3 regions of the Edwardsiella piscicida genome follow, and region 2 is predicted to be linked to each of the others. Evidence: predicted binding sites of a transcription regulator. Region 2 holds the regulator's gene; each other region holds the start of a gene.

Region 1 (2,204 bases), 710 kb from region 2:
CATCACCAGCAGGAAGATGGGGATCCCCAGCCAGCGGTTTAGGATCACCCGGTCGAGCTTTTCCGTCAGGCGGTTGGGCTGCGCCTGCTGGCTATTGCTGACGGCATCGCAGATGTCGGTGATGCTTTGGTAGCGGGCGTTGGCGATGATCAGCGCAGGATCTTCGTTCAGGGTACGCTGTAGGGTATCGCGCACCTCCGGTAGCAACGCCAGCGCGTTGCTGGCCCGCGAAGAGCTGTAGATATCACCCTCCAGCAGCTGCAGGGCAATCCAGCGGCGCTGCTGCATGGTCAGGGAGTCGGGCATCACCTGCGATAGGCGATCGACCTGGCTCAGCAGCAGCGGGGGATAATCAACCAGCGCCTCCACCGCACAGACCGGCGGCATGTCGATGGCTCGCTTCAGGGCGCAGATCCCTTCGCTGCGGGTAGAGACCATCGGGATTACCGGGCAACCCAGGCGCTTGGAGAGGGCGTCGATGTCGATCTCAATCTGCTGGCTACGGGCGATATCCAGCATGTTGAGTGCGACGATGCAGGGGATGCCCAGCTCCAGCAGCTGGAGCGTCAGGTAAAGGTTGCGCTCTAGGTTCGCGGCATCCACCACGTTGACGATCAGGTCCGCATCGCCGCTGAGGATGTAGTGACAGGCGATCTGTTCATCCAGCGAGGTCTGCTCGGAGATAGTGGTCAGCGAATAGGTGCCGGGCAGATCGACCAGCTTGACCTGATGCTGGGGCGTTGCGAACTGCCCCTCTTTACGTTCGACGGTGACGCCGGCCCAGTTGCCTACGCGCTGGCGCGCACCGGTCAGCTGGTTGAACAGCGTGGTTTTCCCTGAGTTGGGGTTACCGATTAACCCAATGGTCAATTGTTTCATAATTTACTGTTTTTTGGCGAAGACAGACACTGGCACGGGCGTGAAGCGCCCGCGCTATCCCTTGAGCATAGGCCGATGAAGGTGGCTATGCGGTGCGTTTAGGCGCGCTGCTGCGCGCCGATGGCGGCGACGGCCGCGCTCTGCGGCGCAGGCTGCGGCTCGCCCATCGGTTCAATATTCAGCAGCGCGAGATCTTTCTTACGCAGCACCAGGCTGACCCGGCGCGCCTTGACCTCAATGGGATCGCCCAGCGGCGCGATACGCACCACCGTAAACGGCGAGCCGGGCAGGAATCCCAGCGAGAGCAGCTTTTGACGGTAGGCCGGACTGATATTCGGTGAAAAGCCCAATATTTTGTATTGATGACCCGGAAGAAGCCGATGCATATAAACCTTCTTACTTATTACGACAGTCATTGCGCTGAGCCTTCACTCGGGGGCGCCGGCGGCATGGTGTTGGCTGGAGAGGGCGCCTGGGTGAACACGCAGTATAATAAAACTGATAATCGTTTTCATCTGTGTTTCAAGCCGAACGTCGCGCGGCTTACGTCAACGACGCGCCGTACGCTAAAGCGGCCATCGTCCTTACTATCGCTGTGTTTTAGCACTATTTTAAACAGTCCGCAAATGAGAATCATTCGTTAAAATGGTTAATGGAATGTGCCTATTTTTTGTGTGGGATTGAGGGGCGTCGACGCCATCGCCTGCTGCTTGCCGCCGAGAGCGGCGACGGGAGAGTGTCATTTTGATGATTTATTCATTGATATCATATTGATATGAATTATTGGTTCCGCGGATGAAAAGGCGCAGTGCACGGAGTGGCGGCCAGCGTCAGGGCGGGAGGTACGCAGTATCGGGTAACTTTACGTAACATTTTCATTACCTTTCCGCGCGGCGGACGGCGGGGGAAGATTATGAAATTGCGATGAAGTCTCATTTAGATTTGCATTATGTGATGAGCATCACGCCCCCACGGCGGGGGGCGTGACGTCGCCGTCAGCGCTTGTTTTTGCCCAGCGCTGCCGCCAGGGCATCCCCCATGGCGCTGTTGCCGCTGTTTCCCGCGCGTTCAGTGCGTCCTTGGCCCGTGCGTGCCGGACGCTGTCCCGGACGGGGGCGTTCACCGCTGCTGCGATCGGCCGACGAGCGTCGGCCTCCGCCTTCGCCGGGCTGCTCATCCAGACGCATGGTCAGGGCGATGCGTCGGCGAGCCTGATCGACCTCAAGGACTTTCACCTTAACGATGTCGCCGGCTTTAACCACCTTGTGCGGATCGTCAACAAACTTATGGGCGAGAGAGGAGATATGCACCAGGCCGTCCTGATG
Region 2 (2,204 bases):
TAGGTAGGCTGGGTGTGTGACCGCGCCCCGTTGGGCTCAGCGCCTATCCCGTCCGTCGCCCGCGGCGGTCGGGGCACAGCCTGATTTAATTTCTGAGATAAAAGGTAAATTCGCGATATGGCAATCGTAGGTATTTTCTTTGGCAGCGACACCGGCAACACGGAAAACATTGCTAAGATGATCCAGAAGCAACTGGGTAAAGACGTTGCTGAAGTTCATGACATTGCCAAGAGCAGCAAGGAAGACCTTGAGGCGTTTGATATTCTTCTGCTGGGTATCCCCACCTGGTACTACGGCGAAGCGCAGTGCGACTGGGATGACTTCTTCCCCTCCCTGGAGGAGATCGACTTCTCCGGTAAGCTGGTAGCGCTGTTCGGCTGCGGCGATCAGGAAGACTATGCCGAGTACTTCTGCGATGCAATGGGCACCATCCGCGAGCTGGTTGAAGCGCGCGGCGCGACCATCGTCGGCCACTGGCCGACCGCCGGATACCACTTTGAAGCCTCCAAGGCGCTGGTCGACAGCAACACCTTCGTCGGCCTGGCCATCGATGAGGATCGCCAGCCAGAGCTGACCGCCGAGCGCGTAGACGCCTGGGTCAAGCAGCTCAGCGCAGAGATGCATCTGGCCGATATCCTGGGCTAATGCCTATCGCCTGCCGGCGCGGATCCCCGTTTAATAGCCGGCAGGTATTTCAGCCATCAATAAAAACGATAGTGCGCAGTTCGCTGCGTCATTTGTTTCTATCTTCCTCATTATTCGCGAGTTATATCAGATCTGCGCCGCAGACACCCCGCGCTGACCACGCCGCGCCACGGTTCCCATTTAGGGATATCGGCCTTATAATGAATCTCACTATTATTTTCCGTTCGGTAACGGCCCCAGGGCGCTGCCGGGCGCTGTGACAGGACAGAATCCGAATGACTGACAACAACACCGCGTTAAAGAAAGCTGGCCTGAAAGTCACGCTTCCCCGTCTCAAGATTCTGGAAGTACTGCAAGATCCTACGTGCCATCACGTCAGTGCTGAAGACTTGTACAAGAAGCTGATCGACATGGGCGAGGAGATCGGTCTGGCGACCGTATACCGCGTGCTCAACCAGTTTGACGATGCCGGCATCGTTACCCGCCATAACTTTGAGGGCGGTAAATCGGTCTTTGAGCTGACCCAACAGCACCACCACGATCACCTGATCTGCCTGGACTGCGGCAAGGTCATCGAGTTCAGCGATGAGTCCATCGAGAAGCGTCAGCGTGAAATCGCCAAAAAACACGGCATCCAGCTGACCAACCACAGCCTGTATCTCTACGGCCACTGCGCCGAGGGCGACTGCCGCAGCGATGAGGCCCTGCACGACGAAAAGGCCTAAGCGGCCCGACCTCCAGCGTCAGCGAAGCGGCCCATCGGGGCCGTTTTTTTTACCCGCGCGCCGACGAACAAAAAAAAGCCCTCAGAGACCGAGGGCAATTACTGCTCACTACTACTCAGATCGAAACCGGAAGAGGGAGAGGATGAGGCCGCGCCGCGGACGCTCATCCTAAGGCCCCCGCGCGGGGCGGGGGAAAATGAGGGTAATGCCCCGTCAGGACTTGACGGACTCCACGCGGCTAAAGCGCTTGCCGTCCGGCGATGCGGTACGCACCTGTACCTCACCGTTCACGCTCGGCTTCGCCTTGGCATCATAGCGCTGCCACTGCTTACCGCCGTCGACGGAGTACTCCACGATCAGGCCCGGCATCGCAACGTTGGTCTCCAGCGTGCCGTTCACGACGCGGGCACCCGGCTGCGGTACGCGGTAGGCCACGCCAGACTTGTCCATCTTGGCCAGCTCACGCTGCCCCATCAGGTTGGCAAAGCGCTGCCAGTCCTGCAGCAGGGCCTGCTGATCGACCAGGTGGGTTTCGCCGCCCTTGTATTCACGCCCGGCCTGATACGGCTGTTCCCAGCCCGCCTGATGCCACGCACGCTCAGCGACGGCCATGATGCGCGGATAGATCTTGTACTCCATCATCTCATCGGTACGCACCACTTCGCTCCACAGCTGAGCAGAGAGGCCATAGGCGCCCGGCCACGGCTTGTCGCTCTTGGCGCTGAAGTAGTTACCGTCGCGATCGACCGACGTTTCGGCGTTCTGCGGCAGGTTGTCCGGCGCGAAGGCAAAGATCTTGCGCTCATCGCTGAAGCGGGTGCCCCAGTAGTAGCC
Region 3 (2,204 bases), 1.5 Mb from region 2:
TTTTCCCGCTGCGCGCTCGCCCCGGCGGCGTACTGGCGCGTCGGGGTCATACCGAGGCGACGATCGATCTGGTTTCGCTGGCGGGATTCCGCCCTGCCGGCGTGCTGTGTGAACTGACCAATGATGACGGCACGATGGCGCGCGCTCCGCAGGTGATGGCCTTTGCGCGCCAGCATGGGATGCCGGTGGTGACCATTGAGGATCTGGTGGCCTATCGTCAGGCGCATGAGCCGCAGGAGCAAGCCTGCTAATTCGGCCGCATCGTTAACGCGATCGCAGATATATCAAGGGATAGCCAGCGGCTATCCCTTGCGCTTTTATAGCGGCGTCGCCTGCAGCAGGGCCAGACTCAGCCCCATGACGGTCATGCCGCACAACACCCCGCGGCTGGGATTGCTGTGCGGATCGATCTCCCGCGCCAGCGGCATAAGCTCATCCACCGACAGCGCGACCATGATCCCGGCCACCAGCGCCATGATCGCCGCCATCCCGACCGGCGATACCGTCGGCCCCAGCAGGGTAAAGGCCAGCAGCCCACCGAGGATCTCTGCCACGCCCGACAGGCTGGCCCACCACAGCGCGCGCAGGCGCGAGCCGCTGGCAGCATACACGGGACCCGCGACGGCCAGCCCCTCGGGAATATTATGAATGGCTACCGCCAGGGCGATGCCCATCCCCAGCTCCAGATCGGCGCTGGCGGTGACGTAGGTGGCGATACCCTCGGGAAAATTGTGCAGACTGATGCCCAGCGTAAGCAGCAGCGCGGTGCGTTTTAGACTCCGCGGCGTTCGATTCCCCAGCGGGACCATATCGTGGGCGTGCTGGTGGGGCAGCAGGCGATCCAGTAGAAAGTATCCGACCAGACCGAGGATAAACATCGCGTAGCCGAGCAGCGGCGGCATCTTCGGCGTATTCAGCGCCGCGGGCAGCATCTCCATCAGCGAAATAAGCAGCATGATCCCGGCGGCGAAGCCGAGCGAAAAGGCCAGCACGCGATTGGAGGGCCTTTGCCCGATGATGGCCAGCAGAGCCCCAACGGCGGTGGCGCCGCCGGCAAGCAGCGTCAGAAGCAGGGGAATGGACATGGACACGCCTCGTAGTTGATGATAATGATTTTCATTATTTATTAAGTGTGAGCAGAAGTAAATAAATGTGAGCGTGTTATATACAATTCCACCGATTGTCTGTGCCTATTCTATGCTTCTGGCTATCGAGCGAGGGGCTGTCGCGTACTCCGTGCGCGGAGCCGTTTTTTATGACCGGCGCTGCAAGCGACGGGCGAGCAGGGTGAGGCAATACACTATGAGCGAGGCGACGATGCCGGCGCTGTTTCTGGCGCACGGGAGTCCGATGAACGCCATCGAGGATAATCCGTTCAGCGCCCTATGGCAGCGTCTGGGGCGTGAGTTGCCGCGGCCAAAGGCCATTGTGGTGATTTCCGCCCACTGGTGTACCCAGGGGCTCTGGGCCACGGCGATGGCGCAGCCGCGTACCCTGCATGACTTTGGCGGCTTTCCGCCGGCGCTCTCTGCGCTGCGCTATCCGGCGCCCGGCAGTCCGGCGTTGGCCCGGGAACTGCAGTCTTTACTGGCGCCGCAGTATACGCTGTCGCTGGATGAGGGCGGCTGGGGGCTGGATCATGGGGCGTGGAGCCTGCTGGTTCACCTGTATCCCCAGGCCGATATTCCGGTGATACAGCTCAGCCTCGATCCGCGTCAGCCGGCGGCGTATCACTATCAATTGGGGCAGGCGCTCGCCCCGCTGCGGCAGCGCGGTGTCCTGATGTTGGGCAGCGGTAACGTGGTGCATAACCTGCGTACGCTGCGCTGGGAGGCTGAGGCCGAACCTTATCCCTGGGCGCGGCGCTTTGAAGACGTTGTCCGCCAGGGGCTGCGTGAACGCGGTGAGGATGCCGCATTGCTGCGGTTTGCCGATAATCCGGATGCTACGCTGGCCAATCCGACACCGGAGCACTTTCTGCCGCTGCTGCCTGTGCTGGGCTGCTGGGATGGCGCGGAGCCGCTGCGGGTGTTTGAGCAGGGGATCGTCATGGGGTCGCTGAGCATGCTGTCGCTGCAGGTAGGCTAAGCGCAGCGTTGGGTCGGGATGAGGCGGTACGGTCGAGACGTTATCGGCGATGAGCGACGAGCGCGATATATCGACGGCGTTGAGTCTCTGTCTGGATAGCGATAGCAGGATAGGTC

Evidence for each region. The regulator Fur, encoded in region 2, represses iron uptake genes when iron is present. The targets are predictions, from matches to a motif close to ATAATAATGAGAACNACTATCAA.
Region 1: a site for Fur is predicted at 1,372-1,394, ahead of feoA (ferrous iron transporter A). Genes of this name have one in related genera too.
Region 3: a site for Fur is predicted at 1,104-1,126, ahead of zupT (zinc transporter ZupT). Genes of this name have one in related genera too.

What each region holds. Positions count from the first base shown of each region.
Region 1 is NZ_CP090968.1:3,455,956-3,458,159, reverse strand. Features, by position in the region: gene feoB (Fe(2+) transporter permease subunit FeoB) at 1-879, opposite strand, end outside; gene feoA (ferrous iron transporter A) at 978-1,265, opposite strand; gene L1P05_RS15780 (Tex family protein) at 1,875-2,204, opposite strand, start outside.
Region 2 is NZ_CP090968.1:2,744,454-2,746,657, forward strand. Features, by position in the region: gene fldA (flavodoxin FldA) at 118-645, shown strand; gene fur (ferric iron uptake transcriptional regulator) at 921-1,370, shown strand; gene L1P05_RS12500 (beta-N-acetylhexosaminidase) at 1,584-2,204, opposite strand, start outside.
Region 3 is NZ_CP090968.1:520,196-522,399, forward strand. Features, by position in the region: gene ribB (3,4-dihydroxy-2-butanone-4-phosphate synthase) at 1-251, shown strand, start outside; gene zupT (zinc transporter ZupT) at 318-1,085, opposite strand; gene ygiD (4,5-DOPA-extradiol-dioxygenase) at 1,303-2,088, shown strand.